Regions from separate parts of the Enterobacter cloacae complex sp. R_G8 genome, predicted to be linked through region 1. Evidence: predicted binding sites of a transcription regulator. Region 1 holds the regulator's gene; the other holds the start of a gene.
The links. The regulator PurR, encoded in region 1, represses purine synthesis genes. The targets are predictions, from matches to a motif close to CANGCAAACGTTTGCNTG.
Positions count from the first base shown of each region.

Region 1 (5,552 bases):
AAACGCTGGAAGAGATCGTCCGCAGTTCAGACGGTGGCGTATTCAACAACGCTGCTCAGGTGTGGAACCACACTTTCTACTGGCACTGCCTGGCGCCAAATGCGGGCGGCGAGCCGACCGGTGAACTGGCTGCTGCGATTAACGCCGCCTTTGGCAGCTTTGCGGAGTTCAAAGCGAAATTTACCGATGCCGCAATCAAAAACTTCGGTTCTGGCTGGACATGGCTGGTAAAAGAGGCCGATGGCAAACTGGCTATCGTCTCCACGTCTAACGCGGGTACACCACTGACCACCAGCGCGACTCCGCTGATGACCGTGGATGTCTGGGAACACGCGTACTACATTGATTACCGTAACGCGCGTCCTAACTACCTGGAGCACTTCTGGGCACTGGTTAACTGGGACTTTGTGGCGAAGAACTTCGCCGCGTAAGAGAGACGCAGAAGGGTTTCCCCTTCTGCGTTTTTTTATTCGGCAGCACAGGCCGCTTCAGGCTGTTTACGACCCGACATCATCACTAGCAGCAGGCCAAGCGCGGCAATAATGGCCCCCATCACCGGCACAAAGCTGTATCCCAGACCACCCGAAATCACAGCACCACCCGCTGCGGCACCGAGCGCATTGCCCAGATTGAACGCACCAATATTCACTGACGAGGAGAGGCCCGGCGCCTCATGCGCGACGCGCATTACGCGCATCTGCAGCGGCGGAACCACGGCAAAGGTGGCCGCCCCCCAGACGACCATCGCAATGGCCGCGCCAACTTCATTACGCGCCAGCCACGGGATGGCAACCATGATGACAATCAGCAGGGTCAGAAAACCCTTCAGCGTTCCGCTCACGGAGCGGTCAGCAAATTTCCCGCCCAGATAGTTACCAATCGAGAAGCCCACGCCAATCAGCACCAGCATCGCGGTGATAAAGATCGGCGTCGCGTGAGTGATGTCATGCAGCACCGGCGAAATATAGGTGTAAAGGGTAAACATCGCCCCGGCACCCAGCACGGTAGTAAGCAGCGCCGAGAGCACCTGCGGGCGCATCAGTACCGACAGCTCTTTACGTACCTCAGGCCGCTCACCAGCGCTGCCTTTCGGCAGGGAGAAGAACAACGCCACCATCGCGACAACGCCCAGTACGGCGGTTGCCAGGAACGACATACGCCAGCCAATGACCTCTCCCAGCCAGGTCGCCGCAGGAACACCGCCAATGTTGGCGATGGTCAGGCCCATAAACATGGTTGCCACGGCACTCGCCTGCTTGTGTTTGGGCACCACGCTTGCGGCAACCACCGACCCCAGCCCAAAGAAGGCACCGTGGTTAAGGCTGGTCAGAATGCGGGACAGCATCAGTGTGGTGTAATCCGGCGAAATGGCGGAGAGCACATTGCCGAGGGTAAAGATAGCCATCAGGAAAATCAGCGCGTTACGGCGAGCGCGGTGGGAAAGCAACAGCGTCATCAGCGGAGCACCAACCATTACGCCAATGGCATAGGCGCTGATTAACATCCCGGCTGCAGGGATAGAGACGTCCACACCGCGGGCGATAACCGGTAAGAGCCCCATAGGGGAGAATTCAGTAGTGCCAATCCCAAAAGCGCCAATCGCCAGGGCCAGCAGGGGAAAATTGATTTTCATGCGTCAACTCCGGATGCCGTGTCAGGTCGTGACACAGAACAAAGAAGGCGAAAGCATGACATTAATCACAAAAAATGAGAAGTTAACAAATTGGCAAAAGATTTTTGCCGGAGATGTAACAATCAGGGGAAGCGGGAGAGAGCGAACGCCCCCTCCGCGTAAATCAGTGCAGTGCAGCCGTCAGACCCGCGGCAACAATCAGCGCCAGCACAATAATGGTGGTGAACAGCGAAAACTTCAGATCGGAACTCATCAATTTTTCTCCTTTTAATCCCCCCACGAAAAGTGAGCTTGCTCATTTTTACACAATTTACGTCAAAAATCTTCCCGGATTTAAACGGATAACCACTTTAGCTCTTCCCCTTTTCATCAAGATAGGACAAAATTCCACGCTAAATTTATTAGCGTACCGGCCATTGACCCCCTCCTGACGTCCCGTGTCGTTTTCCTGGCGTGCCGCAATTCAAGATTGCGTGATAAGGGTGAGAGAAGGCAAACGTTTACCTTCAAGGTTTTCAGGAGTTTAGGATATGGTCTGGAGTGACATTTAATGGCAACAATTAAAGACGTAGCAAAACGCGCAAACGTTTCCACTACAACCGTATCACATGTAATTAACAAAACCCGCTTCGTGGCGGAAGAGACGCGCAACGCCGTCTGGGCGGCAATCAAAGAGCTGCACTACTCGCCGAGTGCCGTTGCGCGCAGTCTTAAAGTTAATCACACCAAATCTATTGGTTTGCTGGCGACCAGCAGTGAAGCGGCCTATTTTGCCGAAATCATCGAAGCGGTTGAGAAAAACTGCTTCCAGAAAGGCTATACCCTGATCCTCGGCAACGCGTGGAACAACATTGAAAAACAGCGCGCCTATCTGTCGATGATGGCGCAAAAACGCGTGGATGGCCTGCTGGTGATGTGCTCCGAGTATCCGGAGTCCGTGCTTTCCATGCTGGAAGAGTATCGTCATATCCCAATGGTGGTGATGGACTGGGGCGAAGCGCGCGCCGACTTTACCGACTCCGTCATCGATAACGCCTTTGAAGGCGGTTATATGGCGGGCCGCTATCTGATTGAACGCGGTCACCGTGAAATTGGCGTGATCCCGGGGCCGCTTGAGCGCAACACCGGTGCTGGCCGTCTGGCCGGATTTATGAAGGCGATGGAAGAAGCGCTGATCACCGTGCCGGAAAACTGGATCGTGCAGGGCGACTTTGAGCCGGAATCGGGCTACCGCGCCATGCAGCAGATCGTTTCCCAGCCGCATCGTCCAACGGCGGTGTTCTGCGGCGGGGATATCATGGCGATGGGGGCCCTGTGTGCGGCCGATGAGCTGGGCCTGCGCGTGCCGCAGGATATTTCCGTGATCGGCTATGACAACGTGCGCAACGCGCGCTTCTTTACCCCAGCGCTGACCACCATTCACCAGCCGAAAGACTCCCTGGGTGAAACGGCCTTCAATATGCTGATGGACAGGATCGTCAACAAACGTGAAGAGTCGCAGTCGATTGAAGTCCACCCGCGTCTTATCGAACGCCGTTCCGTTGCGGATGGTCCGTTCCGCGACTACCGTCGTTAATCACTGTACGGAGCCAGTTACGCTGGCTCCCGTAACCATTCCCGGTTAAGCGTTTCGCTGTCTCCCAGGTAATCCAGTAACCACGCCATGGCGGGCGACACGTCATTTTGTTGCCACGTCAGGCAGCAGGCTGCATCCGGGAACGGATTCTCCAGCGTCAGTTCGACCCATTCACCGGTATCGATTCTCGGCTTAGCGAAATGCACGGGCACCATCGCGACACACAGCCCGGCACTGAGGCAGGTCGCGGAGGACTCCCAGTCCGGCGCCACCACCCGCCGCTGATTATCCAGAAGCCAGGTAATACGTTTTGGCAACGAGCGCGAGGTATCTTCCAGCACCAGCGACGGCCAGTTGCGCAGCGTGTCGTCACTCAGCGGCCCCTCCATGGCAGCCAGGGGATGATCGCTTGCCACCACACATTTCCAGCTCAACATGCCCATATCACGAAACGCATAGCGTCCCCCGACGGGGATCGCCTGGGTCGCCCCAATCGCCATCTCTGCCCTGCCGTCCGCCAGCGCGTCCCAGACGCCGTTGAACACCTCCTGCGAGACGCGAAGTTCAACGTCTGAAAAATGACGATAGAAATCCACAATCATCTGCCGGGTGCGCTCGGGTTTGACGATGTTATCCACGGCAATGGAGAGATGCCCGCGCCAGCCGTTGGCGATCTGCTGACACTGTTCACGGGTGATCTGCATTTTTTTGATAACAGAACGCCCTTCTTTCAAAAACCACGCCCCTGCCGGCGTTAATTCCACATCGCGATGACGTCGTTCAAACAGCGGCACAGCCAGCCACTCTTCGAGCTGACGTACCGTGTAGCTTATCGCGGAGGGAACGCGGTGTAGCTCCTGTGCGGCACCGCTGAAACTGCCGTTTCGTGCGACAGCATCGACAACTTCAAGAGAATAATCTGACCACATTTTCTGCCTGCAAAAAATTTGAATGCACTAGCCAAATATTAGCGTTTCACAACCCGCTTTGCACTCCCTACACTCTGCGCCAGTGTCTACCTGCCTCCTCAAGGAGAATAAAACAATGCAACCCAGGAATGGATTTTTAGTCTGGCTCGGCGGTTTGAGCGTGCTGGGCTTTTTGGCCACCGATATGTACCTGCCCGCGTTTGCGGCGATGCAGGCAGATTTACAAACCCCTGCTGCGGCCATCAGCGCCAGCCTGAGTTTGTTCCTCGCGGGCTTTGCCATTGCACAGTTGCTCTGGGGCCCGCTCTCCGATCGCTTTGGGCGTAAACCGGTGCTGTTACTGGGCCTGGGCATTTTTGCCGTCGGCTGTCTGGGAATGTTATGGGTACGCGATGCGACCTGGCTGCTGGTGCTGCGCTTTGTGCAAGCCGTCGGCGTCTGTGCGGCAGCGGTGACCTGGCAGGCCCTTGTTACCGACTACTACCCGGCCAACCGCACCAACCGCATTTTCGCCACCATTATGCCCCTGGTAGGGCTTTCACCTGCCCTCGCTCCCCTGCTGGGCAGCTGGATCCTGGTGCATTTCGAGTGGCAGGCTATCTTCGCCACGCTGTTTGCCATCACGCTGGTACTGATGCTGCCGGCGTTTGCCCTCAAGCCCGCGCATAAAAAAGAGGCGCATGCCGACGCCAAACCGATCACGTTCCTCTCCCTGCTGAGCGCCAAAGCGTATCGTGGTAATGTCCTGGTCTATGCCGCCTGCTCGGCGAGCTTCTTCGCCTGGCTCACTGGCTCGCCGTTTATTCTGCACGATATGGGATACAGCCCGGCCGCCATTGGCCTGAGCTATGTCCCGCAGACCATCGCCTTCCTGCTGGGCGGATACGGCTGCCGTGCGGCACTGCAGAAATGGGAAGGCCAGCAGATGCTGCCATGGCTGCTGGTGCTCTTTGCTCTGAGTGTGATCGCCACCTGGGCTGTCGGTTTTATTCCGGGCGTCGGCCTGGTAGAGATATTGATTCCGTTCTGCGTGATGGCAGTGGCTAACGGCGCCATTTACCCTATCGTGGTGGCACAGGCGTTACGTCCTTTCCCGCAGGCGACAGGTCGTGCCGCTGCCCTGCAAAATACCCTGCAGCTGGGTCTGTGCTTCCTGGCAAGCCTGGTGGTTTCAGCGCTGATTGCCACGCCGCTGTTGACCACCACCAGCGTGATGCTGGCGACTGTTGTGCTGGCCGTGATGGGATATCGCGTGCAATCAGCCGCACAACGTGAGCTTGATAGCCCCACGCAGCCGGAAACGTCGCATGCGTAGTCACTGCGGAAAATATGTGACATTTCAGTGATTAGGTTGCTAAGAATTTTCTATTGAATCACCAAATTTTGAGGCCTATACTAAATTTGGTTCGATTAA
Region 1 covers NZ_CP102246.1:3,062,568-3,068,119, forward strand. The annotation lists gene sodB (superoxide dismutase [Fe]) at 1-431, shown strand, start outside; gene NQ842_RS14485 (MFS transporter) at 467-1,633, opposite strand; gene NQ842_RS14490 (YnhF family membrane protein) at 1,797-1,886, opposite strand; gene purR (HTH-type transcriptional repressor PurR) at 2,184-3,209, shown strand; gene punR (DNA-binding transcriptional activator PunR) at 3,227-4,138, opposite strand; gene punC (purine nucleoside transporter PunC) at 4,254-5,453, shown strand.

Region 2 (5,552 bases), 1.4 Mb from region 1:
AAAAACTGCCGCCGGGCTTCCAGCGCAGTGAGTTCCTCATCGAGAAAGGCGCGATTGACATGATTGTCCGCCGCCCGGAAATGCGCCTGAAACTGGCGAGCATCCTGGCGAAGCTGATGAATCTGCCAGCGCCGAACCCGGATGAGCCGCGCGAAGGCGTGGTGGTACCGGATCAGGAACCCGAGGCCTGATAACTGAAAAGGGCAGGGCCGGTTGGCGCTGCCCTTTTGCTTTGTAAACTGTTAATGACAACCGGGCATCATGGAAAATAAAAGCATTCCCCAAGCCACGTCGCCCCTGGCCACGTGGCTTTCTTATCTGGAAAACCTGCACAGTAAAACCATCGATATGGGGCTTGAACGCGTAAGCCAGGTCGCTGCGCGTCTCGATGTGCTGAAACCGGCGCCGTTTGTTTTTACCGTCGCCGGAACCAACGGTAAAGGCACCACCTGCCGAACGCTGGAAGCTATCCTGATGGCAGCCGGTTACAAGGTTGGCGTTTACAGCTCTCCGCACCTGGTGCGCTATACCGAGCGGGTTCGCGTGCAAAACCGCGAACTGCCAGAGTCTGCGCATACGGCGTCGTTCGCGGAAATTGAAGCAGCGCGCGGTGAAATTTCATTAACCTATTTCGAATACGGAACTCTGTCGGCGCTGTGGCTGTTTAAGCAGGCGCAGCTGGATGTGGTGATTCTGGAAGTGGGTCTCGGCGGGCGTCTTGATGCCACCAATATGGTGGATGCCGATGTTGCGGTGGTCACCAGCATCGCGCTGGATCATACCGACTGGCTTGGCCCCGATCGCGAAAGTATCGGCCGTGAGAAGGCCGGTATTTTCCGCACGAATAAGCCTGCTGTGGTCGGCGAGCCGGATATGCCGCACACCATTGCCGATGTGGCAAAAGAGAAGGGCGCTCACCTGCTGCGACGTGATGTTGACTGGCAGTATGAGGTCCGGGACAACGGCTGGCGTTTCAGCGATGCACAGGGTGCGCTGGACAACCTGCCGCTGCCGCAGGTACCACAGCCTAACGCGGCAACCGCCCTGGCGGCACTGCGCGCAAGCGGACTGGCGGTGAGCGAACAGGCAATCCGCGACGGTATCCAGAATGCGATCCTGCCCGGGCGTTTTCAGATTGTCAGCGACGCTCCGCGGCTGATTCTGGATGTCGCACATAACCCGCATGCTGCGGCGTATCTCGCCGCGCGTCTCAAATCGTTACCAAAAACCGGGCGCGTGCTGGCGGTTATCGGTATGCTTCATGATAAAGATATCGGCGGTACGCTGGCCTGCATGGAGAGTGTTGTCGATAGCTGGTATTGTGCTCCTCTGGAGGGGCCGCGCGGCGCGACGGCTGAGCAGTTGCTGGAACATCTCGGCAAAGGCGCAATCTACAATAGCGTGGCTGAGGCCTGGCAAGCCGCGATGGCGGATGCTAAACCAGAAGATACCGTGCTGGTGTGTGGTTCGTTCCACACGGTGGCACATGTCATGGAAGTGATGGACGCGGGGAGAACCGGTGGCGAGTAAGTTTCAGAACCGTTTAACAGGAACCATTGTGCTGGTCGCGCTCGGGGTGATTATCCTCCCGGGTCTGCTCGACGGGCAGAAAAAGCATTACCAGGATGAATTTGCAGCCATTCCGCTGGTGCCGAAGCCGGGCGATCGCGACGAACCGGATATGCTGCCTGCGGCAACCCAGGCGCTGCCTGCTCAGCCGCCGGAAGGGGCGGCTGAAGAGGTGCGTGCCGGGGATGCGGCCGCACCGTCCCTCGATCCGTCTCGTCTGGCGGCGAATAACAACATCGAAATCGATCCGGTGCCGGTAGAGCAGCCGAAACCGGTTGAAAAACCGAAGCCGGTGGAAAAAACACAGCCGAAACCACAGCGGGATAAAACAGCAGAACAGCTGGCCGCAGCTTCAGAGACGCCGCCTGCGGCAAAACCGGCTCAGCAAGAGGCCGCGCCGACGGGGAAAGCCTACGTCGTGCAACTGGGTGCGCTGAAAAATGCCGATAAGGTCAATGAGGTCGTGGGTAAACTGCGCAGTGCGGGTTATCGCGTGTACACTTCACCTTCCACGCCAGTGCAGGGTAAAATCACCCGTATCCTTGTGGGGCCAGAAGCGTCTAAGGATAAGCTCAAAGGCTCGCTCGGTGAGCTGAAGCAGATCTCTGGCCTGAGCGGTGTGGTGATGAACTACAGCGCCAACTGATAAGGCTTCACCTCACACTCACCCTCTCCCCAGAGGGGCGAAGGGACGGTTTGCTCTCTCTCCCTTGAGGGAGAGGACTGGGGTGAGGGGGAATGGCAGGCGTCCACAGAGACGTCAAACGGAGGGGGCGTTGAACATTTTTTCAGCGCCTTTTTTATTTACGCGCGGGAAGGAAATCCCTACGCAAACGTTTTCTTTTTCTGTTAGAATTCGCCCCGAACTGGATGACAGGGCGTTAAATCGTGGGACACATATGGTCTGGATTGATTACGCCATCATTGCGGTGATTGGTTTTTCCTGTCTGGTTAGCCTGATCCGTGGCTTTGTTCGTGAAGCGTTATCGCTGGTGACTTGGGGTTGTGCTTTCTTTGTTGCCAGTCATTACTACACTTACCTGTCTGTCTGGTTCACGGGCTTTGAAGATGAACTGGTCCGAAATGGAATCGCCATCGCGGTGCTGTTTATCGCGACGCTGATTGTCGGCGCTATCGTGAATTACGTGATAGGTCAGCTGGTCGAGAAAACCGGTCTGTCAGGAACGGACAGGGTGCTCGGGATCTGTTTCGGGGCATTACGAGGCGTGCTGATTGTGGCCGCGATACTGTTCTTCCTGGATACCTTCACCGGGTTCTCCAAAAGTGAAGACTGGCAGAAATCGCAGCTCATTCCGGAGTTCAGCTTCATCATCAGGTGGTTCTTTGACTATCTGCAAAGCTCGTCGAGTTTCTTGCCCAGAGCGTAACCCGCTCTGAGATGTGGCTTAACGAGGAAAAGACGAATGTGCGGTATTGTCGGTATCGCCGGTTTCATGCCGGTAAACCAGTCGATTTATGACGCGTTAACGGTGCTTCAGCACCGTGGGCAGGATGCTGCGGGTATCATCACCATTGATGCAAACAACTGCTTCCGTTTACGCAAGGCGAATGGCCTGGTAAACGATGTGTTTGAAGCCCGCCATATGCAGCGTCTGCAAGGTAATATGGGGATCGGTCACGTTCGTTATCCTACTGCTGGCAGTTCCAGCGCCTCTGAGGCACAGCCTTTTTACGTTAACTCACCGTATGGCATCACGCTTGCTCACAACGGCAACCTGACCAACGCCCATGAGCTGCGTAAAAAGCTGTTTGAAGAGAAACGTCGCCACATTAACACCACTTCTGATTCAGAAATCCTGCTCAATGTGTTTGCCAGCGAGCTGGATAACTTCCGCCATTATCCGCTGGAAGCGGACAATATCTTTGCCGCCGTTGCTGCGACAAACCGCCAGATCCGCGGTGCCTACGCCTGCGTGGCGATGATTATCGGTCACGGCATGGTCGCCTTCCGCGATCCAAACGGTATCCGTCCGCTGGTGCTCGGTAAGCGTGACCTGGGTGATGGCCGTACCGAATATATGGTTGCCTCTGAAAGCGTGGCGCTGGACACCCTGGGCTTCGAATTCCTGCGTGACGTAGCCCCTGGCGAAGCGGTCTACATCACTGAGAAGGGCCAGCTGTTTACCCGTCAGTGTGCAGATAACCCGGTCAGCAACCCGTGCCTGTTTGAATACGTCTATTTCGCCCGTCCGGACTCGTTTATCGATAAGATCTCCGTCTACAGCGCCCGCGTGAACATGGGAACCAAGCTGGGTGAGAAGATTGCCCGCGAGTGGGACGATCTGGACATCGACGTGGTCATTCCTATCCCGGAAACCTCCTGCGATATCGCCCTGGAAATCGCCCGCATACTGGATAAGCCATACCGTCAGGGGTTCGTGAAGAACCGCTACGTTGGCCGTACCTTTATCATGCCGGGTCAGCAGCTGCGCCGTAAATCCGTGCGTCGTAAACTGAACGCTAACCGCGCTGAGTTCCGCGACAAGAACGTGCTGCTGGTGGATGACTCTATTGTGCGTGGCACCACCTCGGAGCAGATTATCGAGATGGCGCGTGAAGCCGGTGCGAAGAAAGTGTATCTGGCCTCTGCGGCGCCAGAAATTCGCTTCCCGAACGTGTATGGCATTGATATGCCTACCGCGAACGAGCTGATTGCACACGGCCGTGAAGTGGACGAGATTCGCCAAATCATCGGTGCCGATGGCCTGATTTTCCAGGATCTGAACGATCTTATCGACGCGGTGCGTGCCGAGAATCCGGATATTCAGCAGTTTGAATGTTCCGTGTTCAACGGGGTATACGTCACTAAAGACGTGGACCAGCAGTACCTCGACTATCTTGATTCGCTGCGCAACGACGATGCCAAAGCCGTCCAGCTGCAAAACGATCTCGAAAGCTTAGAGATGCACAACGAAGGTTGATTGTGCAGGCAAGTGAGGGCCTTCGCCCTCACTTGCAACTCCCCGCAAAATCCTGCACAGTCTGCCCTGAAATCAGTAAGGGCAAAAATCATGAAACGACTCATTGTTGGGCTCAGCGGTGCCAGTGGCGCAATCTACGGCGTGCGTTTGTTACAGGTACTGCGTGACGTACCAGAAGTAGAAACCCATCTGGTGATGAGCCAGGCGGCGCGTCAGACTCTCTCCCTTGAAACCGATCTCTCTCTGCGCGATGTGCAGGCGCTGGCAAACGTTGTACACGATGCCCGCGATATCGCCGCCAGCATCTCCTCCGGCTCGTTTAAAACGGCTGGCATGGTTATATTGCCCTGTTCAATTAAAACCCTCTCCGGCATCGTTAACAGCTATACCGACACGCTGGTGACGCGTGCGGCGGACGTGGTGCTGAAGGAGCGTCGCCCTCTGGTGCTTTGCGTGCGGGAAACGCCGCTGCATCTGGGGCATCTGCGTTTAATGACGCAGGCCGCTGAACTGGGCGCGGTGATCATGCCGCCCGTGCCGGCGTTTTATCATCGCCCGACCTCGCTGGATGATGTGATTAATCAGACGGTTAACCGCGTGCTGGATCAGTTTGATATCGACCTGCCCGAAGACCTCTTCACCCGCTGGCAGGGTGCATGATTCTGTGCACAAACAGTGTGCATGAAAAGAGACGTTGCCCTGTTTCAGGGCAAAACTGCAACGGCGATCATATCCTCGACATTTAATTCGTTTTTTCCCTTTTTCTCTCTCCGGTTCGTTCGGCAGACCTGCTATCTTTCACCATTAAGGCAATATCGCAACGTTTTATTAACATATTTAACGTCGAATTTTTGACCAGACGGCAATGTGGCATAAGACCTGCAAGAGAAGCCTGTAACACAACACACAACACAATACATAATAAAATCACGGTACTTGAGGGTAAATGTATGAAGAAGACGGTTCTGGCTCTGTCTTTGCTGGTGGGGTTAAGTGCAGCAGCAGGTAGCTACGCAGCGCTTCCACAGACAGTGCGTATCG
Region 2 covers NZ_CP102246.1:1,632,440-1,637,991, forward strand. The annotation lists gene accD (acetyl-CoA carboxylase, carboxyltransferase subunit beta) at 1-191, shown strand, start outside; gene folC (bifunctional tetrahydrofolate synthase/dihydrofolate synthase) at 262-1,530, shown strand; gene dedD (cell division protein DedD) at 1,520-2,215, shown strand; gene cvpA (colicin V production protein) at 2,469-2,957, shown strand; gene purF (amidophosphoribosyltransferase) at 2,994-4,511, shown strand; gene NQ842_RS07830 (UbiX family flavin prenyltransferase) at 4,602-5,171, shown strand; gene argT (lysine/arginine/ornithine ABC transporter substrate-binding protein ArgT) at 5,462-5,552, shown strand, end outside.
Region 2: cvpA (colicin V production protein) is a predicted target of PurR. The motif match lies at 2,396-2,413, and genes of this name have one in related genera.